DNA from 2 places in the Cryobacterium sp. GrIS_2_6 genome. Region 2 is predicted to be linked to the other one. Evidence: predicted binding sites of a transcription regulator. Region 2 holds the regulator's gene; the other holds the start of a gene.

Region 1 (15,152 bases), 1.4 Mb from region 2:
GTCGAAGCCCCGGTGTCTTTGAAGACGGTGCGTCAGCGGATCTGTGACGGTGGCTTCCAAGGGGTCCTGTTCGGGGCGAACAACCAAGTGCTCAAGCTCGGTCCGGAACGGCGTTACTTCAACCGGGCCCAACGCCGGGCGATCACCGCCCGGGACGGCGGGTGCATCATCCCCGGGTGCAAGGCCCCGGCGCACTGGGCCGAGGTCCACCATGTGAAGCCGTGGGCCACCGGCGGCCCAACGAACGTGGACAACGGGGTGCTCCTGTGCTGGTTCCACCACCACACCATCGACACCTCGGGGTGGGAGATCCGCATGGTGAAAGGATCACCGCAAGTGCGGGCCCCCGGACTCATCGACCCGCACCGGCTCTGGCGGCCACCGAACCGACACCGCGCCCACCAGGTCCTCACCGGACCACCCAGACGCGACTGACCCGGGCGCGGCTGCGGTCCGGACCGACCCCGGATCCACCGCTACCCGACGGCGCGTTCGATCCCCGCCGCGGCGTAGATGGCATCGATGGCCGCCATATTGGCGACCGAATCGTACCCCTCGGTGAGGAGCGACTCGCCGCTCGCAAGGCCGCGCGCGACCGCATCGAGCTGGTGATCGTAGGTCTCGTTGCCGCGCACGGTGAGCCAGCGTTCGATTCCCCGGCTGACTTCGCGGATGCTGTGGCCGCGGGACGGGAAGACCATGTTGTCCACGTGCACGGTGCCCTTTGTCCCGACGATATCGAACGAGGTGTTGAGGGGAGTGCCCGCGATCATGCTCGAGGAGACCCGGGCGGTGACGCCGGAGGGGAACATCAGCGCGGCATCCATGCTCATGTCGGCCCCCAGCGGGTTCAGGGTGGCGACGGCGCTCGTGACGAGGGGTTCCTCACCGGTGAGGGCCCGCACCCAGTGCAACGGGTAGCACCCGAGGTCCATCAACGAACCACCACCGAGGGCCGGGATGTGCCGGATCGATGTCGGGTCGAAGGGATTGCTGCCGGAGAATTCGCCGCGCAGGGACACGACGTCGCCGAGCCGGCCGGACGCAACAATGGCGTCGAGCTCGAGGCTGAGCGGGTGATAGCGGTCGTGGAACGCCTCGATGAGACGCTGCCCGGTCTCTGCGGCCGCCTGGCGCATCAGCCCGGCCTGGACAGCGTTCATCGCGAAGGGCTTTTCGCACAGCACGTCCTTGCCTGCCTCGAGTGCTGCAATCGACCACGCAGCGTGCTCCGAGGGCGGCAGCGCGACATAGACGAGGTCGATCTCCGGGTCCGCAAGGAGTGCGTGGTAGTCACCGTATGAGCGTTCGATGCCGTGTTTCTGGGCATAGGCTACGGCAGCGGATGCCCGGCGCGAGGCGACCGCGGCGATCACGACATCGGTGCGTCGCCGGGCGGGTCGGATGATCGCGGACGGCGCGATGCCGGCGGCACCGAGGATTCCGATCCTGAGCATCAGCGCACCGACCCACGGGCCGCGACACTGCGGCGACCATTTGTTGCGTGTAGAGACATATTCGGGACACTACCATTGAGCAGCGGTCTGCCGCATCTCACGTGCCGCTATCGCTGGATCTGTCGAAGAATCGAATCGGAGGGGCTCGTGCCTGAACCCGTTTTCCCGGCGGGCCGCCGCCGCCTCGCGGTGCTGGGGTCTCCCATCGGGCATTCGCGCTCGCCCGTGCTGCACACGACGGCGTACACCCTGCTCGGTCTCCCGTTCGACTATTCCCGGGCCGAGGTCGGCTCGGGCGAGCTGACCTCGTGGCTCGCCTCCCTCGACGACAGCTGGCTCGGGCTCAGCCTCACCATGCCGCTCAAACGCGAGGTCATCCCGCTGCTCGACACGACCTCGTCGCTCGTCGACGACCTCGGCGTCGCGAACACTGTGCTGTTCACGACCGACAATGGCAGGCGCCGGTTGCACGGCTTCAACACCGACGTCGACGGCATCGTCCGTACGGTTTCGACGCTGGACTCTGCTCGACCCTCCTCTGCTGCGATCCTCGGCGGTGGTGCGACGGCAGCCTCGGCACTCTACGCGGCTCACGCGCTCGGCGCGGGGGAGATCACGGTCTACCTGCGGGATCCCGCCAGGGCCACCGACCTGTCGGCACTCGGCGACCGGCTCGGGGTCCCCGTGCGGGTTCGGCGGCTCGACGGGCTCGACCCGGCCGACCCGCTCTCCTTCGTGATCAGCACGCTTCCAGGCGGGGTTGCGGACGGCCTCGACCTCCGGCCCCTGGATGCCGGTTCCATCCTCTTCGACGTGGCATACGACCCGTGGCCGAGCCCGATCGCGGAGGGCTGGGGTGCCGCAGGCGGCGTCGTCTTCAGCGGGCTCGACATGCTCGTCGAGCAGGCGATCAGCCAGGTGCGCATCTTCGCCGGCGGGGAACAGGACGAACCCCTGCCCGGTGAGGCGGGCATCCGCGCTGCCATGCGGTCGGCCGTCGGCCTTGCGCCTGCCCACTCCCCGGCAGGGGGAGAGGCCTCATGACCGGCGCGACGGCGCGGCCAACCCTGCGGATGCGCTCAATCGTGCTCGGCGAGGGCAGGCCGCAGATCTGCGTTCCTCTGGTCGGGGCGACGATCGCCGACCTCGCGGCGGCCGCCTCCGGGCTCATCGCCGGGGACTATGACCTCGTCGAACTCCGGATCGACTTCTTCTCCGAATGGGATACCCCAGCGGCCGTCCGGGAAGCGATCGTCACCCTGCGTGCGGCTCTTCCGGATGACGTCCCGCTGATCTTCACTTTCCGCACGAAACGGGAAGGCGGGCAGCGGGACATCCTCCCGGAGGCCTACGCCGACCTGCTCGGGCTGGCGATCGCCGCCGGGGTCGATGCGGTCGACGTCGAACTCTTCACCGAGCGGTCGTGCCTGCTCCGCATCGTGAGCGCGGCCCACGAGGCGGGCGTCATCGTCGTGATGTCCTCGCATGACTTCGAGTCCACGCCGCCGCGGGCCGAGATCCTCGCACGCTTCGCGGAGCAGCAGGCACTCGGGGCGGATGTGCTCAAGCTCGCGGTGATGCCGTCGAGCCCGCGCGATGTCCTCACCCTGATGGACGCGACCGCCGAGTTCGTCGCCGAGCAGGCCCGGCGCCCGGTGATCGCGATGTCCATGGGGGGACTCGGCGTGGTGTCGAGGTTGGCCGGAGAGGCCTTCGGTTCCTGTGTCACCTTCGGTTCCGTCGGAGCCTCGAGCGCTCCGGGCCAGATCGAGGCCCGCGAGTTGCGGGCCGTCCTGGACCTGGTGCACGGAGCCCAGTGGCCGGCCTGCTGATCCCCGCCAGATCGCTGTGGGCTAGATGGCGGTGTCGTCGAGCTCGAGGGTCGATTCGCGTTCGCGGAAGATGTTCAGCTGGCGACGCCGGTACTCGGCGAACATGCTGCCCACCTCCGACGGCGCCAGGGTGTGGCCGTGCTCCGGTTCGTCGGCATGCTTCAGGCTCTCGGTGTATGCGACGTTCTCGGTGTGCTCGGTGTGCTCGGTGTGCTCGGTATTCTCGTAGTTCTCCGTGTGTTCGGACTTCTGCGGCAGGTCGGAGGATTCGTGGTTCATGGGGATACCCAATTCTTTCTCTGGGGTGAGTGTGGGGGAGCTGCGGCGGCGAGCAAACCGGGGGCGTCCCGGCAGTGGTGTCGGGCCTTCCTGGTCGGCGCTCTCAGCGCGTGGTGGGGGCCGATGAGCGGCGCAGCGGATGATGTCGCGAACCGACGTGAGGCGAAGCCTGGAGTCGTTCCCGCATCGGTGGTCCTTCCGTGATGAAGCGGTTTCTCGAGTGCGGCAGTACGGCGGGTTACCGAACGGCCGACGGGGATCCTGAAGCACTTCATCGGGCGGAGGAGCTTTGGAGGAACGTTATGTGATTCACTCCGAGATGTCAACGGCCGGATATCGGCGATCCATGAGATATTCCTGAGTACCACCATGTCTCAGGCGAGGTCTCCGTCGTGCGGGAATAGGAAACCCCCGATCGAGGTTGGGTACGATGTCCATGCAAATGCATTGAAAAACTGCCCGAGAAAATGCAGTGAACACTCAGAGAGGCTGACCATGCAGTTCGGAATCTTTTCGGTCGGGGACCTGACAACCGACCCGACCACCGGCCGTACCCCGACCGAGCAGGAGCGCATCAAGGCGATCCTGACGATCGCCCAGAAGGTCGAGGAAGTCGGACTCGACGTCTTTGCAACCGGTGAGCACCACAATCCGCCCTTCGTTCCCTCGAGCCCGACCACGATGCTCGGCTACATCGCGGCCAAGACAGAGCGCATCATCCTCTCCACGGCGACGACCCTGATCACGACGAGTGACCCGGTCAAGATCGCCGAAGACTTCGCGATGCTCCAGCATGTCGCCGACGGCCGGGTAGATCTCACCCTTGGCCGCGGCAACACCGGCCCGGTCTACCCGTGGTTCGGCCAGGACATCCGCCAGGGCATTCCCCTCGCGCTCGAGAACTACGCGCTCCTGCGCCGGCTCTGGGCTGAGGAATTCGTGGACTGGGAGGGCCAGTTCCGCACCCCGCTGCAGGGCTTCCAGTCGACGCCTCGCCCCCTGGACGGCGTCGCGCCGTTCGTCTGGCACGGCAGCATCCGCACCCCGGAGATCGCCGAGCAGGCCGCGTTCTACGGCGACGGTTTCTTCGCCAACCACATCTTCTGGCCGGCCTCGCACACCGCGAAGATGGTCGGTTTCTATCGCCAGCGCTTCGAGCACTACGGCCACGGCACCGCCGAGCAGGCGATCGTCGGACTCGGCGGCCAGGTCTTCATGCGCAAGAACTCGCAGGACGCCGTGAAGGAGTTCCGCCCGTACTTCGACAACGCGCCCGTGTACGGCCACGGCCCGAGCCTCGAGGAGTTCACCTCGCAGACGCCGCTCACCGTCGGCAGCCCGCAGGAAGTCATCGACCGCACGCTCGGCTTCCGGGATTACGTGGGCGACTACCAGCGCCAGCTGTTTCTGATGGATCACGCCGGACTGCCGCTCAAGAGCGTGCTCGAACAGCTCGATCTGCTCGGTGAAGAGGTCGTGCCCGTGCTGCGCCGCGAATTCGCGAAGAACCGTCCGGCAACGGTTCCGGACGCCCCGACCCACGCGTCGCTCGTCGCTGCGGCTGCCGCGGCTCCCGTCGGCGCATCCGTCGGCGCTCCGGCAGAGGTGGCCTAGCCATGTCGGAACGCACCCGTACCATTGCGGTCGTCACCGCAGGCCTCAGCCAGCCGTCCTCCACGAGGATGCTCGCCGACCGTCTCGCGGAGGCGACCTCCGCCCGACTGGCCGAAAGGGTCATCCCCACCGAGGTCAGGATCTTCGAACTGCGCGATGTCGCCCTCGACGTGATGAACAACATGCTCACCGGGTTCCCGAGCCCGAAGCTCGATGCGGTGATCGAAGCCGTGACCGGCGCGGACGGGCTCATCGCCGTCACCCCGATCTTCACGACCAGCGCGAGCGGCCTGTTCAAGTCGTTCTTCGACGTCATCGACAACCGGTCGTTGACCGACATGCCGACGGTCATCGCAGCGACGGCGGGCACCGCACGCCATTCCCTGGCCCTCGACTACGCCATCCGCCCGATGTTCACCTACCTGCACGCCGTCGTCGCCACAACCGCGGTGTTCGCCGCATCGGAGGACTGGGGAAGCGGCGCGGACACGGTCAAGACGCTGCCCGACCGCATCGACAGGGCGGCCGGGGAACTCGCGGCTCTCATCGCGGCATCGGATCGCTCGAATTCCGTGCGCGACCCGTTCACGATCGACGCGTCCTTCAGTCCGACGGGCGGCTTCCAGCCCTCGATCTGATCGGTTCCCTGCGAGAATGGGGGAATGCCCGCACCTACCGCTCTCCCCGCTGACCCCGAGCTGCTCGCGCAACTCCTGCTCGCTCGTCGCGCGACCGCGTTCTTCGCGCACGAGCTCAACGGGTTGTCGAACGTCGACCTCGACGGGGACTCGCTGTTGCCCGGCTGGAGCCGCCGTCACGTGATCGCGCACGTCGCATACAACGCGAGGGGCATCGTAAGGCTCGTGACTTGGGCGCGCACCGAGGTCGAAACGCCGATGTACGCCTCCAACGCGGCTCGCGACAGCGACATCGCCGCCGGGGCCGAGCTCGACCGCGACGCCCTGCGGACCCTCTTCGACGTCGCGACCATCCAGCTCGACGCCGCGTGGCGCCGGCTCACCCCCGAGACGTGGAGCCACCTGGTCCGGACCCCGAGCGGCCGGGAGATCGCCGTCTCCGAGACCGTGTGGATGCGCAACCAGGAACTCTGGGTGCATACGATCGACCTCGCGACCGGCGCCTCCTTCGACGACGTGCCCGTCGAGGTGCTCGATCGCCTGCTCACCGAGATCACCTCGGTCTGGGCGACCCGGGGAGATGGAGGAGACTTCGTGCTCTCCGTGACCGATTCCCCTGCCGAGCGCAGGTTCGGCGACCTCCATTCCGCGCATCCCGTCGTCGTGTCCGGAAGCCTCGCGGGCCTCGTCCAGTGGGCGACCGGGCGTGGCGGTTCCGGCGTGAGCTCGAGCAGCGGGACTCCGGCCGACCCGCCGCGGTGGCTTTGAGCGCCGCTGAACGATCGCGCTGAACGATCGCGCTGAACGATCGCGCTGAACGATCGCGCCGCGTGGCAGACTGGTATTCGATACAACGGGGGCTGACAGTGGACGATCCGCGTGCGAACATGCAGGACAACCGACTGATCGCCCTCGGCGCGCCGCGTGCCGACTGGACGAGGACACCGGGGCGCTCGCTGGGATTCTGGATCACCCTCGCCGGATTCGTCCTCGCACTCGTGCTCCCGTTCTGGGGAGTCATCGCTGTCCTCGTCGGGCTCGCATACTCGATGCGCGCGCTCCGGGTCATGCCCGCCGGCGTCCGCGGCCGGGGCCTGGTCCTGATCGCGCTGGGCGTCGCGGCTGTGACCGTCGTCGTCGTCGTGGCCCGCGGCATCCTCGGGGCCTGAACCTCTCGGCCTGTTCGCACTCCGTTCGCGGACCGCGTAACCGGGGGTTTCCCAGCATGAGGCGGGAATGAAACCCACGGCCTGACGTTGAGTTGAGTCAATAGCACTCAAGTTTCAAGATCAGGAGGTCTCGTGCCTACATTCTTCGGTCCCGCGGATTCCGGCAACGGTTCGTTCGACGAGTTCATCGCCCGGTACCTGCAGGGCCAGCAGGGCGCCGCGCCAGCAGGGCGCCCGATCGACATCACCCGGCTGCTCAGCCGCCGCACCCACGAGGTGCTCGCCGAGGCCGCCCAGTACGCGGTCGACCACGGGCACTCCCACGTCGACGTCCTGCACATCCTCCGGGTCCTCGTCCTGCGCGAACCGGCGGCCCAGGCGATCCGGAACGCCGGCGCAGACCCCGCGGCCCTCGCCCTGGCCGCCGAGCAGCGCCTGCCGGAGCGCTCCGCCCCGACCGGAGACGCAACGCCGGGACTCACCCCATCCGCCCAGCGTGCCCTCCTCGACGCGCACCAGATCGCTCGCGCCTTCGGGTCGACCTACATCGACCCCGAACATCTCTTCTTCGCCTTCGTGGTGAACGAGGACTCCCCGGCCGGCCAGGTCCTCGCCGCGGCCGGCGTGACCCAGGAATCGCTCCAGGCCGGTGCACGCGAGCCGCAAGCGGATGCGACGAGCCAGGCCCCTGCCCAGGCATCCGCTTCGGAGACGCCCATGCTCGACACCTACGGCACCGACCTCACGGCCCGGGCCCGCGACGGGAAACTCGACCCGGTGATCGGCCGTGCCGACGAGATCGAACAGACGATCGAGATCCTCTCCCGGCGCACCAAGAACAACCCGGTTCTGATCGGAGAGGCCGGCGTCGGCAAGACCGCCGTCGTCGAAGGGCTCGCGCAGGCCATCGTGGCGGGAACCGTGCCCGAGCAACTGCGCGGCAAGCGCGTCGTCGCACTCGACCTCGCGGCGATGGTCGCCGGGACCAGGTACCGCGGCGACTTCGAGGAACGCCTCGGCAAGACCATGGACGAGATCAGCGCACACAGCGGCGAGCTCGTGATCTTCATCGACGAGCTGCATACCGTTGTCGGCGCCGGCGGATCCGGCGACGGGGGCATGGACGCCGGGAACATCCTCAAGCCGCGGCTGGCTCGCGGTGAGCTGCACGTGATCGGCGCGACGACCCTCAAGGAGTACCGCAAGGTCGAGAAGGACCCGGCCCTCGAACGCCGTTTCCAGACCGTGCGGGTCGGCGAGCCGAGCATCGACGACGCGGTGAGCATCCTCGCGGGGCTGCGCGGCCGCTACGAAGATCACCACGGCGTGCGCTACACCGACGAGGCGCTGCGCGCCGCCGTCGAGCTCTCCGCCCGTTACGTGTCCGACAGGTTCCTGCCCGACAAGGCCATCGACCTGATCGACCAGGCCGGTGCCCGGCTGCGCCTGACCCTCGGCTCCCTGCCCGACCGTGCGGCCCTCGAGGCCCTGCGTGCGCGCGTGGTGACGCTCGAGAACGCCAAGAGGGCCGCAGTCCTCACCGAACAGTATGAGGAGGCCTCCCGGCTCCGGGACGAGATCGAGACGGTCCAGTCGCAGCTGGAGCTCCAGGAAGACCCCGCCCGGGCCGTTGCAGCAGAGGCCGTCGTCGGCGAGGCCGAGATCGCCGGTGTGATCGCCCGCGCAACGGGCATCCCCATCGCCCGGCTCACCGCGGACGACCGTTCCCGCCTCGGCCTGCTCGAGGCCGAGCTGCACGAACGCGTCGTCGGACAGGACGACGCCGTCACGCTCATCGCCAAGGCGGTGCGCCGCAATCGCACCGGCATGAACGATGCCGGCCGACCCGTCGGCAGCTTCCTGTTCCTCGGGCCGACGGGCGTCGGTAAGACCGAGCTCGCCAAGGCCCTCGCCGAATCGTTGTTCGGCGACGAGCGCGCGATGGTGCGCTTCGACATGAGCGAGTTCGGCGAACGGCACACCGTGAGCCGGCTCGTCGGCTCCCCTCCCGGCTACGTCGGCTACGACGAGGCCGGGCAGCTGACCGAGCGCGTGCGCAGGAACCCGTACTCGGTGATCCTGCTCGACGAGATCGAGAAGGCCCACCCCGACGTATTCAACCTGCTGTTGCAGGTGCTCGACGACGGACGCCTGACCGACGGCCAGGGTCGCACCGTCGACTTCCGGAACACGGTCATCATCATGACCTCAAACCTCGGCTCCGAATTCCTCGCCAGCCGGAGCGGCGCCCTCGGCTTCACCGCCCTGATCGATGCCGGGGCCGACAACGGCTTCGGCTCGGAGAAGGCGCTCCGCGACCGGGTGATGGGCAAGCTCCGCGAAGCCATGCGTCCGGAGTTCCTGAACCGGCTCGACGAGATCGTGCTGTTCCGCAAGCTCGACGCGCCGCAACTGCACGACATCGTGCGGATGCTGCTCGCCGGGACGCGCACCCGGCTCGCCGCCCAGGGCTTCGCCCTGACCGTGAGCGAGGACGCGATCGACTGGATCGCCACGCGTGGTTACGAACCGGAGTACGGTGCCCGACCGCTCCGGCGCGTGATCCAGCGGGAACTCGACGACAAGATCGCCGACCTTCTCGTCGGCTCTGACCTGCTGGCGAGTACCGGTGTCGAGGTCTCGGTCACGGACGGCGCGCTCGTCGTCGCGGCCGCGGCATCCGCACCGGCACAGTCGCTGCCCCTGGCCGCGTAAGGACTCACCTGCGGAGTCGCCGCCAGGCTGGTTCAGCCCCTGGCGGCGATCCCGGCGGCGATTTCCGCGGCGATCTCCGTGTCGGAGCGGGCATTGAACACACCCCACATGATGTGCGTCGGGCCGCTGCCGTCGCTTCCGGGGGCCGCGGCCCGCGCGGTCCACCGGTTGGCGAGGGCGGCGCGACCGAGGTCCCCGAGGGAGTCGGCGATCCGGGCCTTCCTGAGCTTTCCGGCCACGACACTCCCGTCCTCGGCGAGTCGCCAGCCGCGATCGCTCGCGAGCACGCGTCCGATCTCCTCCTCGGTGAGCCAGCGCGAAAAACTGCGACCGGGCGGGTCGATATCGGTGAGTTTCATGCTCGAAACTGTACCCAGCTTTCCGGGTGCGCGATTGAGAACCCGAACTGGTCCATCACAGCGATGACGGCTGTTGGACAGATCAGTGGTCACGGAGGAGGCTGAAGTCATGGAATACACACACCTCGGTCGCTCTGGTCTCTCCGTTTCGCGACTGTGCCTCGGCACCATGAACTTCGGGCCGCTCACGCCGGAACCGGAGGCGAACTCCATCATGGACTCGGCGCTCGCCTCGGGAATCAACTACTTCGACACGGCGAACGTCTACGGCGGCGAGCGAGGGCCCGGGGCCACCGAGTCCCTCGTTGGCCGGTGGTTCGCGCGCGGTGGCGATCGCCGGGAGCGCACCGTCCTCGCCACCAAGCTCTACGGGACGACCTCGGACTGGCCGAACAACGGCAGGCTCTCGGCCCTCAACATCCGTCGCGCCCTCGACGCGAGCCTCCGTCGACTGCAGACGGACTACATCGACATCTACCAGTTCCACCACATCGACAGGGAGACGCCCTGGGACGAGATCTGGCAGGCCATGGAGACGGCCGTCGCCCAGGGAAAGATCCTCTACGCGGGCAGCAGCAACTTCGCCGGCTGGCACATCGCGACGGCCCAGGCGGAAGCGCGACGTCGCAACTTCACCGGTCTGGTGAGTGAGCAGTCGATCTACAACCTCCTCACGCGAGACCTCGAACTCGAAGTGCTCCCGGCGGCACGAGCGAACGGGCTCGGCGTGATCGCCTGGTCCCCGCTACAGGGCGGCCTCCTCGGGGGAGTGCTCGGCAAGGAGCGCGACGGCAGACGGCGCCTCGAAGGGCGATCCGCCGAGACGCTTGCCGCGCACCGACCGGCCATCCAGGCGTTCGAGGACTTCGCCGCAGACCTGGGACACAAGCCGGGAGACGTGGCCCTGGCCTGGCTCCTGCACCAGCCGGGTGTGACGGCGCCGATCATCGGGCCGCGCACCCAGGCCCAGCTCGACGACGGTCTCCGGGCGCTCGACGTCACCCTCGATGCCGCAGCTCTGGCCCGGCTCGATGAGATCTTCCCCGGGCACAAGCCGGCCCCTGAGGACTACGCCTGGTGACCAGCCCCGCAACGAATACTGCAGATACCGCCAGCCCAGCCAACCGCTCAATGAAGGAAACCATGCCGACCCGAATGATGCAGACCCGAATGATCGCCGACCGAACCGTGAGCGCGATCGGACTCGGCGGAATGCCGATGTCGATCGAAGGACGACCGGATGCGGCCAGGTCAGTCGCGACGATCCACGCAGCCCTCGACGAGGGCGTGACCCTGTTCGACACCGCGGACGCGTACCACCTGCATGCCGACGAGGTCGGCCACAACGAAACCCTCATCGCAGGAGCGATAGCGTCGTGGGGCGGGGACACCAGCGACGTGCTCGTCGCGACGAAGGGCGGGCACCTGCGCCCCGGTGACGGCACCTGGTATGTCGACGGCCGCCCTGAGTACCTCAAGAAGGCCGCAGAGGCCTCACTCGCGCGGCTCGGCGGCGACGCGATCGGCCTCTACCAGTTCCACAGGCCGGACCCGGCGGTGCCGTACGCCGATTCCATCGGGGCGCTCGTCGAGCTCCTTGACGCCGGCACGATCCGCCTCGCCGGCATCTCCAATGCGAACGTCGATCAGATCAAGCTCGCTCGCGAACTGCTCGGCGGACGCCTCGCGAGCGTGCAGAACCAGTTCTCTCCTGCGTTCCGCAGCAGCGAACCGGAGCTCGAGCTCTGCACCGAACTCGGAATCGCCTTCATCCCATGGAGCCCGCTCGGTGGGATCTCCTCTGCGTCCCGACTCGGCGAACGCTTTGCGCCGTTCCAGCAGGTAGCAGCAGACCGCGGCGTCAGCCCGCAGGTCGTCTGCCTGGCCTGGCACCTTGCGAAGTCCCCTGTGGTCATCCCGATCCCCGGCGCCTCGCGGCCGGAGAGCATCCGGGATTCGGTTCACGCTGCCGGCATCACGCTCACGCCTGAGGAACTGGCGCTGCTGGGCTGATCCCCGCGAGCTGGGTGAGGAACGCCGTGGCGGCCGGGCTGGGCTCGTCCGCCACGGCGACCGCGGCCGTCCAGGGCGGCATCGGATCCTCGATCTGAATGGCTCGCAGGAGGTCAGGGCGCTTCGCTGCGAAACTCTCCGGCACGATCGCGACACCGAGGTTGTAACCGACGAGGTCGAGCATCGGATGCACGTCGTTGACCTCGAGCGCAGCCCGGTAATCGAACCCGGCAGCGGCGAAACCGCGGCGGGCGAGGACGTGTGCGCCCCAGCCTGCGGGGAACCCGACGAGTGACTCGGCATGCAGGGATGCGAGGTCGACGGAGCCTCTTGCCGCGAACGCGTGATCGGGATGGCAGAGCACGATGAGCCGCTGGGTGCTGAGCGGACTGAGTCGGATGCCGGGAGTCTGGTCGCCGACCGAAACGACAAGGGCGACGTCCGTGCGGCCGTTCGCGACGCCCTCGATGAGCTCGAGCGATCCGGCGTGCCTGAGACGTACGTCGACCCCTGGATGCGTCATGCGGAAGCGGGCGAGCTCTCCCGGAAGGTCCACCGAGCCCAGGCACGGCTCGGCGCCGACGGTCAGGCTCCCCAGCATGAGGCCGCGCACGGCCGCAACGGCGTTCTGGGCCGCGGTGGCGCTCGCGAGCGTGCGCAACGCCTCGACCAGAAAAGCCTGCCCGGCGACCGAGAGTTCGACGCTGCGGGTGCTGCGGATGAAGAGTGACGTCCCGAGCTCGCTTTCGAGCGCCCGAACGGAAGCCGACAGACCGGATTGTGAGATCTGCAGGATCTCGGCGGCCCGGGTGAAGTGGCGTTCCTCGGCGACGATCACGAAATGTTCGAGCTGGCGGAGTTCCATTCAGCAAGGCTAGTGCCTCACACGAGGCCATTCACAGGTGCGAGGACTGGATCCGCCGCCTCGTCTTTTGCCGTTCCGGGGTCGATAATGTCTCGGAAGCGCGGGCCCGACGGCGGGCACGCCCCGGTCTGGAGGTCTCAGATGACAACCCTCAACCCCTATCTCTCGTTCCGTGATTCGGCCAGGGCGGCCATGGACCTGTACGAGTCGGTCTTCGGCGGCACGGTCACGCGCAGTACCTTCGCGGAACTCCACGCCAGTGAGGATCCTGCGGAGGACGACAAGATCATGCACTCCGTTTTGACGACGAACAGCGGGATGGTCCTGATGGCGGCGGACACGCCGAACAGCATGGACCTGACACCGGGCACCGCTGTCTCGGTCTCGCTCAGCGGGGACGACGCGGCGGAACTGAGCGGCTACTTCGAGAAACTGTCGGCGGGCGGGACCGTGCTCCAGCCGCTTGCGAGGGCACCGTGGGGAGACAGCTTCGGGATGCTCGTGGACCCGTTCGGCGTGAGCTGGCTGGTCAATATCTCTGGATCGGGCAGCACAGCGCCCGAGTGACGTTCAGGCGTCGGGCTGGACGTCGAGGCTGATCGAGTCGTCTTCCGTGCCGTCGACAAGGCGCTGCAGGGCGTTGCGGACGAGGAGGCCGCGCATGGTATCGCGGTGCGCCCGCGCCTTCGGCAGGAAGTGCGGCACGTACCCGTAGACGGCGTGGCTCTTCTTCGAGCCGAGGTACGGTCCGGGGTGAGTGTCCGCAAGAGGCACGAACGGGATGCCCAGAAAGTCCCGCATCTTGCGGAGTGGGCGGTCGTCGACGATGGACACAATGTGCTTGATCCTGTGCACGAGCGCGGAGAGGTACATGGCGCGGTAGAGCTGCACGCTCACCGCTGCTTCGCCGCGACGGTAGTCGGGGAGGACGGCGACGGTGCCGATGTCCCAGATCTCGGTCGGATCGGTGATCGCGTGAAAGCGGAACGCCTCGTCGAGTTCCAGATTGAACGGCTCCTGGGCGGCATCGTTGAGGCTCTTGAGCCCATGGGGGGAATCCTCGATGATCCGCAGCACCCCGCTCGGCGTGCAGGTGTCCCTGTCGATGGAGATGAAAAATGTGCTCGTACCCTCGTACGCGCCGTACTCGTCCGTCATCTGCGCGGCATCGTTGCCGAACGTCGCCTCGAAGACGACACGTTCCACGTGGCGGCCGACATTGGAGAACGGGCTCCGGCCGTCGACCTCGATCGCGACCAGCCGGTAGTGCTCCGGGAGGTCACGCGTGCGCGAGGCGAGGAGCCGCACGGTGAGATCCTCGAGCTCGGCATCGCTCAGGTCGTATCGGGGGCTGAACACCTCGGCGCCGATCTCGGTATCGGTGTCGCGGGTCGGCACTAAAACTCCTTGTATTCGGCGCTGGCACTCCCGAAGAAACGCGTGGTGTATTCGACGGCCACGAGGGGGTCGAACGGCTTGCAGGTGTAGATGTCGACACTGTAGAAGAGCACCGGTTGTTCCCACGCGTAGAAATGCGCCCCCGACGTTTCCCAGTGAGTCCACCCGGCCCAGCCGTACAGGTCGCTGCGATGCGTGACGGGTTCGATCAGGCCTTTCATGTCGAGCACCGGGGCAAGCCCTGACAGGTAGTCCGTGATCTGCGGTGCGCTGATCGGTTCAGCGGGGTAGGCCTCGATGACAAGCCGCTGCCGGTAAATAGTTGGTGCAAGGTCGCGCATGAAAGCCATTCCCCCAGTGATGTGTTCAAGAGCTTGGGGAAAGGAATCCCCGGCGGCAGCCGTTTCATCAGGGCGACATTGGAACCTGAGACTGAGCGGTGCTGCCTCACTGTACGCCCCCCCAGACATCCATCGGGGTCCGAGGGCACGTCCGACAGCATGCACGTGTCCCCGGTGGGTCCCTTTTCTTCGCCGTGATGCCGGTGCACACTGAGCGAATGCGCAAGCTTTCCGTCACGAGACACCCGGGAAAGGGGCGGGTTGCGCCTCCCATCGTCGGGGCCGCGTTGCTGGTGATCCTTGCAGTGGGCCTTCCCCTCGCGGCCATCCAGGTGGCAGGAGCGATTCGACAGGACCCGGCGGCATCCGCCCCTTCCGGTATCCCAGCGGCCTCCCAGACCGCGGTCCCCACTCCGGTGCCGACGGCACCGGCCCAGCCGTCGCGGGCCCAACCGTCACCGGCGATCAGGGC
Region 2 (15,152 bases):
GTCGGCGCTCGCCGGGGACGACGAGGCCGCGGTGAAGACCGCGTACGACAAGCTCAACGAGAGCCAGGGCAAGATCGGCGAGGCCATCTACAAGTCGAGCCAGGCGGATGCCGCGACGCCCCCCACCGAATCCGGCGAACCGACCGCTGACGCGGGCAAGTCCGACGAAGACGTGGTTGACGCCGAGGTTGTCGACGACGAGGAAGAAACCAAGAAGTAATGGCCAAGGACAAGGGTCCGGTCAACGGGCCGTCCGACGAGGAGGTGGAGCCGGTCGCCGCGGAGGAATCTGCGGCAGCCGAGGCATCCGCCGACTCCGAGGCCGCTGCATCCGCTGAGGGCATTGAGGAAGACGAGCTGACGGTCCAGGACATCCTGGACGCCGCCACGCGCGAGGTCGCAGAGCCGACGAGCGAACATCTCGCCGACCTCAAGCGGGTCACCGCCGAGTATGCGAACTACCGCAAGCGCACCGAGGCGAACCGCGAGATCGAGCGTGAGCGCGTGACGGTGGACGTCGTCAAGGGCCTGATCCCGGTGCTCGACGACCTGGACCGTGCCGAGAAGCACGGCGACCTCGTCGCAGACACCGCATTCAGCACCATCGCAGCCAAACTGCGCACGAGCGTGGAGCGCCTCGGCGTGAAGCCGTTCGGCACGGTCGGCGAACCGTTCGACCCCACCGTGCACGAGGCCATCTTCCAGATGCCCACGCCCGATGTGACGGTCGACACGGTCGGCGAGGTGGTCGAGACCGGCTATTTCCTGGGCTCGACGCTGCTGCGTGTTGCCAAGGTCGTAGTCCAGGTACCGAGCGATGGCTAGCCAGGACTGGTTCGACAAAGACTTTTACAAGGTCCTCGGCGTCTCGAAAGACGTGACGCCGGCCGACCTCAAGAAGGCCTATCGCAAGCTCGCCCGCAAGTATCACCCGGACTCCAATCCGGGCAATCCTGCGGCCGAAGCGAAGTTCAAGGAAATCAGCGAGGCTCACTCGGTGATCGGCGACCCCGCACAGCGGAAGGAATACGACGCTGTGCGGGCCATGGGCGGTGGAGCACGCTTCACCGCCCCCGGTGGCGGAGGCGCCCAACAGGGTGGCGGTTTCGACGACGTCTTCGGCGGCATGTTCGGTGGGGGTGCCCGGCAACAGGGCTACTCCTACCAGCAGCAGGGCGGGTTTGACGACCTGCTCGGCGGCATGTTCGGCCGGGGCGGCGCCGGAGGCGGCGGTTTCGGAACGTCCACGGGAGGGTTCCGCGGTTACGGCGGACCGACCCGCGGGCGGGACGTGATCGCGTCGACGACGGTCGACTTCATCACCGCGACCCACGGCGACCAGATCACCCTGCAGACGCAGGATGGCCGGGCCATCAAGGTCAGGATTCCCGCCGGCGTCGCCGACGGGCAGAAGATCAAGCTCCGCGGCCAGGGCCAGCACAGCCCGGACGGCGGCGAGGCCGGTGACATCGTCCTCACCGTGACGGTGCGCAAGCACCCCGTCTTCGAGCGTGACGGCCTGAACCTCAGGCTGCACGTGCCCGTGACGTTCGTCGAGGCAGCTCTCGGCGCGACGATCGAAGTGCCGACCCTGGGCGGAGCGCCGGTCAAACTGCGCATCGCCCCCGGCACACCGAGCGGGCGGGTCCTGCGGGTCAAGGGACGCGGCGTTGTGACTCCGAAGGGCACCGGCGACTTGCTCGCCGAGGTCCAGGTCGCGGTGCCGTCGCACCTGTCGAAGGACGCCGAGGAGAAGCTCGCTGCTTTCGCGGCGGCCCTTTCCGACGAGAACCCGCGCGACGAACTGCTGGCGAGAGCGAGAGACTGACGGTGGACGAGAACTCCCGGGTGTTCGTCATTTCGACGGCCGCAGAGCTTGCGGGCATGCACCCGCAGACGCTGCGACAGTACGATCGCCTGGGACTGGTGAGTCCGGACCGCACCCCGGGCCGGTCTCGCCGGTATTCGATGCGTGATGTGGTGAAACTGCGTGAAATCGCGGAGCTGGGTGCCGAAGGCGTGAGCCTCGAGGGCATCCGGCGGATCATCGCGCTCGAGGACCACGTGCGCCGTCTCGAATCGCGTTTGCGCGAACTCGAAGCGGCCCTCGCCGATGAACTGCTGAACCGGTCGGGTCGCCGCGTCTTCGCGGCCGGCTCGGCCGGTGAGGTCATCTCGATGCGCGCGGGCACCCGAACCCGCCGCGCGAACCAGATGGTCATCTGGCGCCCGCTTGACGGCCGCTGATCCCGTGGTGCCCGACCCCACTGCTTTCGACCCCACTGCGTTCGACTTCGCCGCGCTCCGGCGTTTCCCCGACGTCGAGGCCTCCAACCTTTTTGCCGTCGACGCGAGCGACCGGCTGATCCTCGACGAGGCGGCGGCGAGCCTTCCCGCCGAACGGCTCGTTGTCGTCGACGACCGGTATGGCGCCCTCACCCTCGGCGCCGCTGCGCTCTTCGGGGCCACCGGCATCCGCGTGCACCAGGACGCACTCTCGGGCGAGGCGGCCCTGGCCCGGAATGCCCACGAGTTCGGTCTCACCGACCGCTACCGCTCGTTCCCACTGGGCCACGAGCTCCTGACCGGCGCGACCCTTGTCCTCCTCCAGCTGCCCCGCAGCCTCGCCGCGCTCGACGAGATCGCCGAGGCGATCGCCCGGTACGCCGATCCCGCGGTCGTCGTTGTCGCCGGCGGGCGGCTCAAGCACATGACCCCGGCCATGAACGAGGTCCTCGCGCGGCACTTCGAGCGGCTCCAGGTCTCCCCGGCCCGGCAGAAGTCCCGGGTCTTGCATGCCTCCGGTCCCCTCCGGGCGACGGAATCGGCGAGCCAGGCCTGGCCGCACGTCAGCAGGCACGACGACCTGGGTCTGACCGTGTGCGCGCACGGCGCCGCGTTCGCCGGCACCACGATCGACATCGGCACCCGGTACCTGCTCGAATTCCTTGACCGCATGAAACCGGATGCCGTCCGCGCGATCGACCTCGGCTGCGGCACGGGTGTGCTCGCGGCCGCGCTCGCGCTACGCCGAACCGGACTCACGATGATCGCGAGCGACCAGTCGGCCGCCGCCGTCGCATCCGCCGGGGCCACAATGATCGCCAACGGGGTCGCCGATCGGGTCACGGTCGTGCGCGATGATGCGCTCGGATCCCAGGCGGATGCTTCCAGTGAGTTGATCCTGTTGAATCCGCCGTTCCACATCGGATCCTCCGTGCACGCCGGCATCGCGCTCAAGCTCTTCGCCGACGCCGCGCGGGTGCTCCGGCCCGGCGGTGAGCTCTGGACGGTGTGGAACACACACCTCGGCTACCGGCCGGCGCTCACCCGCCTGGTCGGGCCGACGCACCAGGTCGGTCGGAACGCCAAGTTCACGGTCACGGTTTCCGTGCGCCGGTAGGCAGCCGCAGGGTTTCGGAAGGCATTCAGGGGCGCGAAACCTTCCCGAAACAGGGGTGCAATCTTTCCGACACGCCCGGGATGTGACCGGGAGTTGCGGCCCCCCACGGTTCACCGTAAAGTCATCTAAGTCACCCCACAGGTTCGGAAAGCCGAAGCGCTTACCGGCCTCAAGCGGGACCACTTCCAATCCCGATCAGCGCGTAAATTCGATGATCGAGATTGATGGCGTTTCACCAGATTCCCTTAGCGGGGGACCGAGCGAAACGACACGAAAGAAGAATAAGGAATTGCCTCGGAGCGACAGCCTGCAAGGGCCTGAAGCCGAGGTGTCCGATCCTTGAGAACTCAACAGCGTGCACAATGTCAAATGCCAAAAACCTCGTGGTTTGGATCCGTTTCTAGCGGTGAAGAATCAAGAGATTCCTTTGGAAAACATTTATAACAACAAAGCAAGTCAGTAATGATTTGTTCTGTCAGTTTCAAACTTGTGTCTGGTTCGCCTATTCCGGCGGTCAGTCACACTAGATGTGCCGGGGCTTTCGGGTCTTGTGCAATCAAACATTTACGGAGAGTTTGATCCTGGCTCAGGACGAACGCTGGCGGCGTGCTTAACACATGCAAGTCGAACGATGATGGAGAGCTTGCTCTTCGGATTAGTGGCGAACGGGTGAGTAACACGTGAGCAATCTGCCCTTGACTCTGGGATAAGCGTTGGAAACGACGTCTAATACCGGATACGACCCTTGGAGGCATCTCTGGGGGTGGAAAGAATTTTGGTCAGGGATGAGCTCGCGGCCTATCAGCTAGTTGGTGAGGTAATGGCTCACCAAGGCGACGACGGGTAGCCGGCCTGAGAGGGTGACCGGCCACACTGGGACTGAGACACGGCCCAGACTCCTACGGGAGGCAGCAGTGGGGAATATTGCACAATGGGCGAAAGCCTGATGCAGCAACGCCGCGTGAGGGACGACGGCCTTCGGGTTGTAAACCTCTTTTAGTAGGGAAGAAGCGAAAGTGACGGTACCTGCAGAAAAAGCACCGGCTAACTACGTGCCAGCAGCCGCGGTAATACGTAGGGTGCAAGCGTTGTCCGGAATTATTGGGCGTAAAGAGCTCGTAGGCGGTTTGTCGCGTCTGCTGTGAAAACCCGAGGCTCAACCTCGGGCCTGCAGTGGGTACGGGCAGACTAGAGTGCGGTAGGGGAGATTGGAATTCCTGGTGTAGCGGTGGAATGCGCAGATATCAGGAGGAACACCAATGGCGAAGGCAGATCTCTGGGCCGTAACTGACGCTGAGGAGCGAAAGCATGGGGAGCGAACAGGATTAGATACCCTGGTAGTCCATGCCGTAAACGTTGGGAACTAGATGTGGGGACCATTCCACGGTCTCCGTGTCGCAGCTAACGCATTAAGTTCCCCGCCTGGGGAGTACGGCCGCAAGGCTAAAACTCAAAGGAATTGACGGGGGCCCGCACAAGCGGCGGAGCATGCGGATTAATTCGATGCAACGCGAAGAACCTTACCAAGGCTTGACATATAGAGGAAACGGCTGGAAACAGTCGCCCCGCAAGGTCTCTATACAGGTGGTGCATGGTTGTCGTCAGCTCGTGTCGTGAGATGTTGGGTTAAGTCCCGCAACGAGCGCAACCCTCGTCCTATGTTGCCAGCACGTAATGGTGGGAACTCATGGGATACTGCCGGGGTCAACTCGGAGGAAGGTGGGGATGACGTCAAATCATCATGCCCCTTATGTCTTGGGCTTCACGCATGCTACAATGGCCGGTACAAAGGGCTGCAATACCGCAAGGTGGAGCGAATCCCAAAAAGCCGGTCTCAGTTCGGATTGAGGTCTGCAACTCGACCTCATGAAGTCGGAGTCGCTAGTAATCGCAGATCAGCAACGCTGCGGTGAATACGTTCCCGGGCCTTGTACACACCGCCCGTCAAGTCATGAAAGTCGGTAACACCCGAAGCCGGTGGCCTAACCCTCACGGGAAGGAGCTGTCGAAGGTGGGATCGGTGATTAGGACTAAGTCGTAACAAGGTAGCCGTACCGGAAGGTGCGGCTGGATCACCTCCTTTCTAAGGAGCACAGCAGTGCCGTCTGTATACAGCGGAGTAACACTGCCAAGCCATACGAAGACGAATGTTCTTCGATGGCGCTCATGGGTGGAACATTGACATTGATACGAGGAGTTCGCTTCTTGATCCAGTACGCCTGGTACCGCTTGCGGTGCCTCGTTGGAAAGGTCGGGTTGCGTAAGGAGACGTATATGCACGCTGTTGGGTCCTGAGGGACCGGAACGACTGGGTTTTGCCTGGTTGGACTGTTTCTCTGGACCTTTTCTCAGTCACATCAATCGTGGCTGGGTGAGGGTACCGCCCGTACTTTGAGAACTACACAGTGGACGCGAGCATCTTAAATTTGACAGTCTTCGGACTGCAAATTACAAAGATCTATTTATAGATCATTGGTCAATTTCGATCGTGAGACGAAAGTTTTACGATTCTTAATCGATTCAAACTCATGTGATTTCAAATTTCTAAGAGCAAACGGTGAATGCCTTGGCATGTAGAGCCGAAGAAGGACGTAGTAATCTGCGATAAGCCTCGGGGAGTTGATAAACGAACTGTGATCCGAGGATGTCCGAATGGGGAAACCCCGCCAGGCCCGTGAGGTGACCTGGTGACTCCCGCCTGAATATATAGGGCGGGTAGAGGGAACGTGGGGAAGTGAAACATCTCAGTACCCACAGGAAGAGAAAACAATAGTGATTCCGTTAGTAGTGGCGAGCGAACCCGGATGAGGCTAAACCGATCATGTGTGATAGCCGGCAGGCGTTGCATGGTCGGGGTTGCGGGACTTTTCTGCTGATTCTGCCGAACAGTGAGGGTTAGAGCGTTGTATAGACGAACAGGATTGAAAGCCTGGTCATAGAGGGTGCGAACCCCGTAGTCGAAATGCAGTAATCGCCCGAAGAGTATCCCAAGTAGCACGGGGCCCGAGAAATCCCGTGTGAATCTGTCAGGACCACCTGATAAGCCTAAATACTCCTACATGACCGATAGTGAACAAGTACCGTGAGGGAAAGGTGAAAAGTACCCCGGGAGGGGAGTGAAATAGTACCTGAAACCGTTTGCTTACAAACCGTTGGAGCCAGTCTGATTCTGGTGACAGCGTGCCTTTTGAAGAATGAGCCTGCGAGTTAGTGATATGTGGCGAGCTTAACCCGAGAGGGGAATGCGTAGCGAAAGCGAGTCTGAATAGGGCGATTCAGTCGCATGTCCTAGACCCGAAGCGAAGTGATCTATCCATGGCCAGGTTGAAGCGACGGTAAGACGTCGTGGAGGACCGAACCCACTTCAGTTGAAAATGGAGGGGATGAGCTGTGGATAGGGGTGAAAGGCCAATCAAACTTCGTGATAGCTGGTTCTCTCCGAAATGCATTTAGGTGCAGCGTTGCGTGTTTCTTGCCGGAGGTAGAGCTACTGGATGGCCGATGGGGCCTAAAAGCTTACTGACGTCAGCCAAACTCCGAATGCCGGTAAGTGAGAGCGCAGCAGTGAGACGGTGGGGGATAAGCTTCATCGTCGAGAGGGAAACAACCCAGACCACCAACTAAGGTCCCAAAGCGCGTGCTAAGTGGGAAAGGATGTGGAGTTGCACAGACAACCAGGAGGTTGGCTTAGAAGCAGCCACCCTTGAAAGAGTGCGTAATAGCTCACTGGTCAAGTGATTCCGCGCCGACAATGTAACGGGGCTCAAGCACGCCACCGAAGTTGTGGCATTGATATTTTTGGTAAGCCGCACACTTGTTGTGTTGGTTCAGCCGTGTTGATGGGTAGGAGAGCGTCGTGTGGCCAGCGAAGCGGCGGTGTAAACCAGCCGTGGAGGCTACACGAGTGAGAATGCAGGCATGAGTAGCGAAAGACGGGTGAGAAACCCGTCCTCCGAAAGATCAAGGTTTCCAGGGCCAGGCTAATCCGCCCTGGGTAAGTCGGGACCTAAGGCGAGGCCGACAGGCGTAGTCGATGGACAACGGGTTTATATTCCCGTACTGGCGAAAAACCGTCCAAGCTAATCCAGTAATGCTAAGCATCTGAATCCTCTAGATGGATCCCTTCGGGGTGAAGCGTGAGGCCTAGCGTGCGACCCTATGCTGGTGCGGTTAGCGTATTAACAGGTGTGACGCAGGAAGGTAGCTGAGCCGGGCGATGGTTGTCCCGGTCTAAGGATGTAGGCCGAGAGATAGGCAAATCCGTCTCTCATATAAGGCTGAGACCCGATGGGTAGCCCGTAAGGGCGAAATCAGTGATCCTATGCTGCCAAGAAAAGCATCGACGCGAGGTTTTAGTCACCCGTACCCCAAACCGACTCAGGTGATCAGGTAGAGAATACTAAGGAGATCGAGAGAATCGTGGTTAAGGAACTCGGCAAAATGCCCCCGTAACTTCGGGAGAAGGGGGGCCGGAGGCGTGAAGGGATTTACTCCTGGAGCGTTCGAAGGCCGCAGAGACCAGTGGGAAGCGACTGTTTACTAAAAACACAGGTCCGTGCCAAGTCGCAAGACGATGTATACGGACTGACGCCTGCCCGGTGCTGGAAGGTTAAGAGGAACGGTTAGCCGCAAGGCGAAGCTGAGAATTTAAGCCCCAGTAAACGGCGGTGGTAACTATAACCATCCTAAGGTAGCGAAATTCCTTGTCGGGTAAGTTCCGACCTGCACGAATGGCGTAACGACTTCCCAGCTGTCTCAACCGCGAACTCGGCGAAATTGCATTACGAGTAAAGATGCTCGTTACGCGCAGCAGGACGGAAAGACCCCGTGACCTTTACTACAGCTTGGTATTGGTGTTCGGTGTGGCTTGTGTAGGATAGGTGGGAGACTGTGAAGCTTGGACGCTAGTTCAGGTGGAGTCAACGTTGAAATACCACTCTGGTCATATTGGATATCTAACTTCGAACCGTGATCCGGTTCAGGGACAGTGCCTGGTGGGTAGTTTAACTGGGGCGGTTGCCTCCTAAAAAGTAACGGAGGCGCCCAAAGGTTCCCTCAACCTGGTTGGCAATCAGGTGTCGAGTGTAAGTGCACAAGGGAGCTTGACTGTGAGACTGACAAGTCGAGCAGGGACGAAAGTCGGGACTAGTGATCCGGCAGTGGCTTGTGGAAGCGCTGTCGCTCAACGGATAAAAGGTACCTCGGGGATAACAGGCTGATCTTGCCCAAGAGTCCATATCGACGGCATGGTTTGGCACCTCGATGTCGGCTCGTCGCATCCTGGGGCTGGAGTAGGTCCCAAGGGTTGGGCTGTTCGCCCATTAAAGCGGTACGCGAGCTGGGTTTAGAACGTCGTGAGACAGTTCGGTCCCTATCCGCTGCGCGCGCAGGAAATTTGAGAAGATCTATCCCTAGTACGAGAGGACCGGGATGGACGAACCTCTGGTGTGTCAGTTGTTCCGCCAGGAGCACCGCTGATTAGCTACGTTCGGAACGGATAACCGCTGAAAGCATCTAAGCGGGAAGCCGGCTTCGAGATGAGATTTCCATCCCTTCGGGGGAGAGGCTCGCAGCTAGACTACTGCGTTGATAGGCCGGATGTGGAAGAGGGGACTAAAGACCCTTGGAGCTGACCGGTACTAATAAGCCAATAATTTGATAACACACCAGTTTGAATAAGCTGCAAGCGTCCACTATGTGGTTCTCGACGTACGGTCGAGAACAACCCCGGCATAACAGCCGGGATCTATAACTGAAAAATATAGAATCGATCCATCGAAAGATGTTTCGGCGGCTATAGCGAGAGGGAAACGCCCGGTCACATTCCGAACCCGGAAGCTAAGACTCTCAGCGCCGATGGTACTGCAGGGGGGACCCTGTGGGAGAGTAGGACACCGCCGGACTTAACTTAGAAACACCAGAAAAGCCACCCCACGGGGTGGCTTTTCTGCTTTAACCCGCGAAACGCAGCCGACATCCGCAGGCCACCCGTCGGCCCCGCGCGACACTTACGCCGCTACGCACCAGGCACGCCTGGCGCGTAACGGCGCAACTGGCGCCCAACCCGCGGAGGTCAGCGGGAGGGGTCAGCGGGCGGGGACGGCGTCGAGGGCGTCGCGGTCGTTGTCGAGGTCGTCTGTGGCCGTCAGCACCTCGCCGTTGAGTACCTGGAGCGACCAGTCGGTGTCGTCCAGGCTGGCCACGGTCAGGGCCGCGTTTGCGATGGTGCCGACGAACTCGCCGAGGGCCTTCATCAGGGTCAGGCGGATCAGCGTGCCGTGGGAGACGACGATGATCCGGGCCCCGGGGTGCGCTGCGGCGAGCTCACGCAAGGCCTCGAGGCCGCGCGCGGCGACATCCGCTTCGGGCTCCGCGCCGATGAAGCCGCCGTTGCCGGTCGGACCGCCATCGATGCGCAGGGCGTCGAGCTCAGGGCCGGCGCTCAGGCCCTCTGCGGGACCGTAGTTGCGTTCCACGATCTCCGGGATGCGGCGGGTCACCGTGAGGCCGAGGCCGTCGGCAATGAGGTCGGCGGTCTCCGCGGCCCGGGACAGGGTCGAGGAGACGATGAAGTCCCAGTCGTAGTCCGCCAGGTGGCCGACAGCCTCGGCGGCCTGCGCGCGCCCGGTGTCGTTCAGCGGGATGTCCGACAGACCCTGGATCCGCATGGCGGCATTCCAGTCGGTCTGGCCGTGGCGGATAAGGGCGAAGGTCGTTGGTGAAGTCACTACTCCATTGTCCCCCGGCCGGGGACCCAACCGGGAATCGCCCAGGCGGCCCGGACCGTTCCGGACCGTCAGCGACGCACGGCAGCGCTGCGCCGGGCTGTGTCCGGGTGGAGACTGCGCGGGTTGCCGACGGGTCAGGCGGCGACGCTACGCGAGTTGCCGGCGGCCAGGCGGCGGGACAGCAGTGCGGGCGAGGTGACGGGAGCCACGACCATGCGCCACAGGGTGACGAGAGACCAGCCGAACATCACGATCAGGAGGCCGTTGCGCGCCGTCAGCAGCACGAGCGCCGACAGGTCACCGTTGACGAGCGGCATGTAGAACACCGGGAAGATCAGCGTGGTCAGAACGCCGATGGCGACCATCATGTACGCCGGCGCACGCCAGGCGTGCCAGCTGTGGCTGACTCCGACGATGACGACGGGCGCGAGCCACAGCATGTACTGCGGGGACCCGACCTTGTTGAAGATGATGAAGGCGCCGACGAGCGCGAGCGACCCGACGAGCAGGAGCTGCGAGACGTCGTGGTGACGGCGCAACGCGACCAGCATGAGCGTGACGATCGCCCCCATGGCGATGAACATCAGCGGGTTCATCAGGGAGGCGACGAGCGTTGTGCCGGGTCCGCTGACCTCGCGGGTGGCGATTGCGTAGTTCTGGTAAATGAACGTGTTCGGGTGGCCGAGGGCGGCGAGCCAGACCCAGGGGGTCGTGATCGGCGCTTCGAGCTGCATGGCCCGGTCGGACTGCATCGTGACGAAGCCGGTGATGTACTTGAGTCCGCCGAGAGCGAAGACCGTGGCGACGACGCCGGCTGTGACCGCGATGCCCGTGAGGATCACCGTGATGCGACGCCGGGACGCGACGACGACGGCGACGACGACGGCCGCCGGCCAGACCTTCACCCAGGTGGCGATGGTGAGCAGTGCGGTGGCCACGACCGGGCGACGGGCGAGGAGGACAAGACCCATGATCACGAGCGGGGCGGTGAGGCCCTCGAGCCGGAGCAGGCCGACGGGGCTCAGGACGAAACTGATCAGGAGGAAGAACCAGGCGGAACGGTAGCCGCTGATCTTGCGGCCGGCATCCGTGAGCACCATGACGGCCAGGGCGTTCAGTGCGGCCGTCATCAGGAACCACATCAGCTGGTATAACAGCGGACCGCCGAGGCCGGCGAACACGATCGGGAACAGGGCGCCGATCGGGTAGACCCACTCGACGTTGATGCCCATCCAGACGTGGTGCACGAGGCCCTGCTGGGCCCATGTGCGGTACAGGGGCAGGTCGCCGAGGACGTTGCCGGTCAGGATCGCGGGCAGGAGGGCCAGGAGGAACACGACGTGGATGGCGATGAAGCCGATCACGAGGGTGCGCGGGGTTTCCAGCCACAGGCGGCGGGCGGGCGTGAGAACGCGTCGGACTCGGTGGTCGACCTGGTCAAGAATGTAGGACATTTCACTCACCTCTGCAGACGGCCAAGAGCCCGGGAGGGCAGACTTCATCCAAATTATAGGTTTGTGCGCTGGGTTGCAAGACGGTTCTGCCCTGTTACCGGCCCTTCCTGCTGAGAGAGCTCACAGCCTGATGGCGGTCAGGAGAGCAGTTCGCGGATGTCCGCGGCCGTGAGCGCGGTTCCCCTGGCGCCGTCGGCGGAGAGCACGCTGTCGAAGAGGCGTGCCTTGGTGGCCTTGAGCGCCATGACCTTCTCCTCGATCGTGTTCTTCGCGACGAGCCGGTAGACGAACACGTTCTTGGTCTGGCCGATCCGGTGCATCCGGTCGACGGCCTGCGCCTCGGTCGCGGGGTTCCACCAGGGGTCGAGCAGGATGGCGTAGTCCGCCTCGGTCAGGTTGAGCCCGAAGCCTCCGGCCTTGAGGCTGATCAGGAAGACCGAATTGGTGCCGGTCTTGAACTCGTCGATCACCGCAGCCCGGTTGCGGGTCTTGCCGTCGAGGTAGGAGTAGCTTATGCCGGCGGCTTCGAGCCGGTTGCGGGCCCGGCCGAGGTACTGGGTGAACTGGCTGAAGATGAGGGTGCGGTGCCCGCCGGCGACGACGTCCTCGAGTAGTTCGAGGAGCGCGTCGAGCTTGGTGGAGGGGATTCCGTCGTACTTGGCGTCGTAGAGCCCCGCGTCGAGGCTGAGCTGGCGGAGCATCGTGAGGGAGCGGAAGATTTCGAAACGGTTCGCGTTCAGGTTCTCGATCAGGCCGAGCACCTTCTGCCGTTCCCGAGCCAGGTGGGTGTCGTAGACAGCCCGGTGCCGGGGGTTCAGGGTGAGCTCGAGCACCTGCTCCTGCTTGCTCGGCAGGTCACCGGCGACCTCCTCCTTGGTCCGGCGCAGCATGAACGGGCGGATGCGGCGGCGCAGCTGGGTGAGCCGTTCCTCGTTCGCATCCCGTTCGATGGGCTTCTGGTAGTAGTCCGCGAAGCGGGTGGGGCTCGGGAACAGGCCGGGCGCGGTGATCGACAGCAGCGACCAGAACTCCATCAGGTTGTTCTCGAGCGGGGTGCCGGTGATCGCGAGCTTGAACGGTGTGTCGAGGCGCCGGGCGCATTGGTAGGCCCTGGACGCGCGGTTCTTCACGAACTGGGCCTCGTCGAGCAGGAGACCGGCCCACGGCACCGCGTTGTACTCGTCGAAGTCGAGGCGGAACAGCGTGTACGAGGTGATCACGACATCCGCTTCGGCGTGCAGGGCTGCGATGCCCGTCGCCCGCTTGCGCGAGGTCTCCGTGACGGATGCGACGCGCAGGTCCGGCGCGAATCTCGCGCACTCCGCGGCCCAGTTCGAGACGACGCTCGTGGGCGCGACGACGAGGAACGGGTGCGCGGGTGCGTCGCTGTCGCGCCCGGCCACCGCGCGGCTGATCAGGGCGATCGCCTGCAGGGTCTTGCCGAGCCCCATGTCGTCCGCGAGGATCCCGCCGAGCCGGTGGTCGTGGAGGAAGCCGAGCCATTCCAAGCCGGACTGCTGGTAGCTGCGGAGTGTCGCGTGAACGCCGTCCGGCAGCGGGAGCGTCGGTACCTGTTCAACGTCGGTGAGCCCGGCGACGATGTCGCGCCAGCCGGCGGCCTGGCTCGTGACGACGCCGAGTTCCTGCAGTTCCTCCCAGAGATCGGCCTGGAAGGGGCTGATGCCGAGGGAGGTCGCGGATGGTTCCTGGAGGCTGCGGGCTTCCTCGATCAGGCGGCGCAGGGTGTGCAGTTCGGGCCGGTCGAGGCTGAAGTACGTGCCGCTCGGGAGGATGAGGATGTCCTGGCCGGTGGCGAGGGCCCGGAACAGCACGTCGAATGGCACGTCCTCTCCGTCGATCGAGACGGACACCGCGAGATTGAACCAGTCCCGGTCGTCCAGGCGCTCGCTCGTGCCGACGCTGATCACCGGGGCGGTGTCCGCCGCGCGGTAGTCGACCACGTCGCCGCTCTGCACGACGAGGACGTCGGGGAGTGCTTCGAGCCGCGGCACGACCCCCTCGAGGAAGTCGATCATGCCGGCGCCGGTGAGTTCGGAGTGCCCGGACAGCCGGGGCACCCCGCCGCGTCGCGGGGCGAGTTCGGCGAGGGGTGCGAGCAGTTCGTCGACGGACCGGAGGATCCGTGCCTCGGCGGCGGAGTCGCGGTAGCGGTGCTCTCCGGGAGCCGGCCGCAGTTCGAGGTCATATGCCCCGGCGGGGGTTTCGGTGCTGGTGGTGGTACCGGTGGCTGCCGGGCCCGCCTGGTAGCGCCATGCCCAGTTCAGGGCGATGCGGGCATCCGCCTGATGGCTGAGCGTGAGCGTGAGCGCGGGGCGCGGGCTTTCGGGCAGCTCGAACGAGTCGTCGCGGCTCGTGACGCGCGCACGGTCGCGGAGGTACGGGTAATACTCGGTGAGGAAGTCGGGCTCGTCGGCGGTGGGCACGTCGATGGACTGGCCGGTGGCGGCGAGGTTCCGCAGCTCCCTGCTGACCTCGACGGCGAGCGGCGCGAGGGTGAGCCTGCCCCCGGTCGGGTCCCCGGCGGGGGCATCCTGCCAGGTGTAGATGCCGTGCGCCGGGTCGCCCGTGAAACCGAACCGGCCGCCGGGCAGCCGGTGCCCGTCGAGTACGACGGTCGGGGTGAGCGCGAGGCCGCCGGGTGTGCGGCGGATGTCGAGCTCGAGTGATGCCGGACGCTCGTTGATGCGCACGGGATCCTGGGCGCCCGAGGTGGAGATGAGCGGGATACCGGCGGCCGTCGCCTCCTCGAGCAGGCCCCAGAGTGCCCGGTCCGGGAAGTCGTCGAGCTGGATCCACTGCGTCGCCGAGCCGTAATACGGGCGTCCGGCGAGGTGCAGGGCGTAGAGCGCGGACAGCACCCGCCGTTGGGCGCGCTGGGCGGTGCCCGCGGTCTGGGCGAGGTTGTCCCAGGTCAGGGCGCCGCGGATCCAGCGGCCCTGCTTGCCGAGCAGCATCGGCCGGGCGGCGAGGTGCCGCCCACCGGACTGGAACCGGGAGTTGACCGGGGCGAGCACCTGGAACTGCAACGCGAGTTCCGTCCCTGTCCGCGCGGCCGTCTCTCCGGGGGTGGGCAGGCCGCCGAGCGCGCTGCGCCAGCGCGGGACGGTCGGGGCGGGCGCTGCGGATGCTGCTGCGGGGGACTGGAGTGCATACAGGGCCGGCGGCGCGGAGCGCCTGCGGAAGCGGTCGACGTCGGCCTCGTCGGCCTCGATCGAGCCCGGATTCCCGCCGTTCCGGCTCGTGACGAGCAGGGCGGCGACATGCTTGCAGTTGCTCCGCATCGGGCAGGTGCAGAGCCCGGTCGCGCGCACCGCGACCCCGGCGGGATTCAGGACGAACGAGATGGTCACCGTGTACGGTGTGCGTCCGGTGCCGCGGACCTTTCCGGTGAGCCTCGTGCCCGAGTCGTCCCAGACTTCGGACAGGACGTGGCCGTTGCGCGCATAACGTTCACCGCGCGAAAAGGCCTGACTTCCGACGAGGAGGGCGATCTCGTGTGAGCTGAGAGAGTGAGCCATAAGGGGGAAGAGGGTTCCTTAGAAGGTC

The links. The regulator HspR, encoded in region 2, represses chaperone genes until heat shock. The targets are predictions, from matches to a motif close to AAGTTGAGTCNNNNNGACTCAACTT.
Region 1: a site for HspR is predicted at 7,079-7,103, ahead of RCH22_RS09025 (ATP-dependent Clp protease ATP-binding subunit). Genes of this name have one in related genera too.

The regions. Positions count from the first base shown of each region.
Region 1 covers NZ_JAXCHP010000001.1:1,808,228-1,823,379, reverse strand. Annotated here, with positions in the region: gene RCH22_RS09070 (DUF222 domain-containing protein) at 1-435, shown strand, start outside; gene RCH22_RS09065 (Gfo/Idh/MocA family oxidoreductase) at 477-1,457, opposite strand; gene RCH22_RS09060 (shikimate dehydrogenase) at 1,605-2,501, shown strand; gene aroD (type I 3-dehydroquinate dehydratase) at 2,498-3,289, shown strand; gene RCH22_RS09050 (hypothetical protein) at 3,311-3,568, opposite strand; gene RCH22_RS09045 (LLM class flavin-dependent oxidoreductase) at 4,064-5,182, shown strand; gene RCH22_RS09040 (FMN reductase) at 5,185-5,820, shown strand; gene RCH22_RS09035 (maleylpyruvate isomerase family mycothiol-dependent enzyme) at 5,845-6,588, shown strand; gene RCH22_RS09030 (hypothetical protein) at 6,687-6,989, shown strand; gene RCH22_RS09025 (ATP-dependent Clp protease ATP-binding subunit) at 7,122-9,704, shown strand; gene RCH22_RS09020 (hypothetical protein) at 9,737-10,063, opposite strand; gene RCH22_RS09015 (aldo/keto reductase) at 10,173-11,144, shown strand; gene RCH22_RS09010 (aldo/keto reductase) at 11,222-12,076, shown strand; gene RCH22_RS09005 (LysR family transcriptional regulator) at 12,045-12,941, opposite strand; gene RCH22_RS09000 (VOC family protein) at 13,083-13,508, shown strand; gene RCH22_RS08995 (hypothetical protein) at 13,512-14,339, opposite strand; gene RCH22_RS08990 (S-adenosylmethionine decarboxylase) at 14,339-14,680, opposite strand; gene RCH22_RS08985 (hypothetical protein) at 14,899-15,152, shown strand, end outside.
Region 2 covers NZ_JAXCHP010000001.1:3,240,811-3,255,962, reverse strand. Annotated here, with positions in the region: gene dnaK (molecular chaperone DnaK) at 1-220, shown strand, start outside; gene RCH22_RS15820 (nucleotide exchange factor GrpE) at 220-825, shown strand; gene RCH22_RS15815 (DnaJ C-terminal domain-containing protein) at 818-1,828, shown strand; gene RCH22_RS15810 (heat shock protein transcriptional repressor HspR) at 1,831-2,247, shown strand; gene RCH22_RS15805 (methyltransferase) at 2,255-3,403, shown strand; rRNA gene RCH22_RS15800 (16S ribosomal RNA) at 3,967-5,486, shown strand; rRNA gene RCH22_RS15795 (23S ribosomal RNA) at 5,938-9,066, shown strand; rRNA gene rrf (5S ribosomal RNA) at 9,190-9,306, shown strand; gene RCH22_RS15785 (histidine phosphatase family protein) at 9,490-10,131, opposite strand; gene RCH22_RS15780 (glycosyltransferase 87 family protein) at 10,266-11,585, opposite strand; gene RCH22_RS15775 (SNF2-related protein) at 11,723-15,124, opposite strand.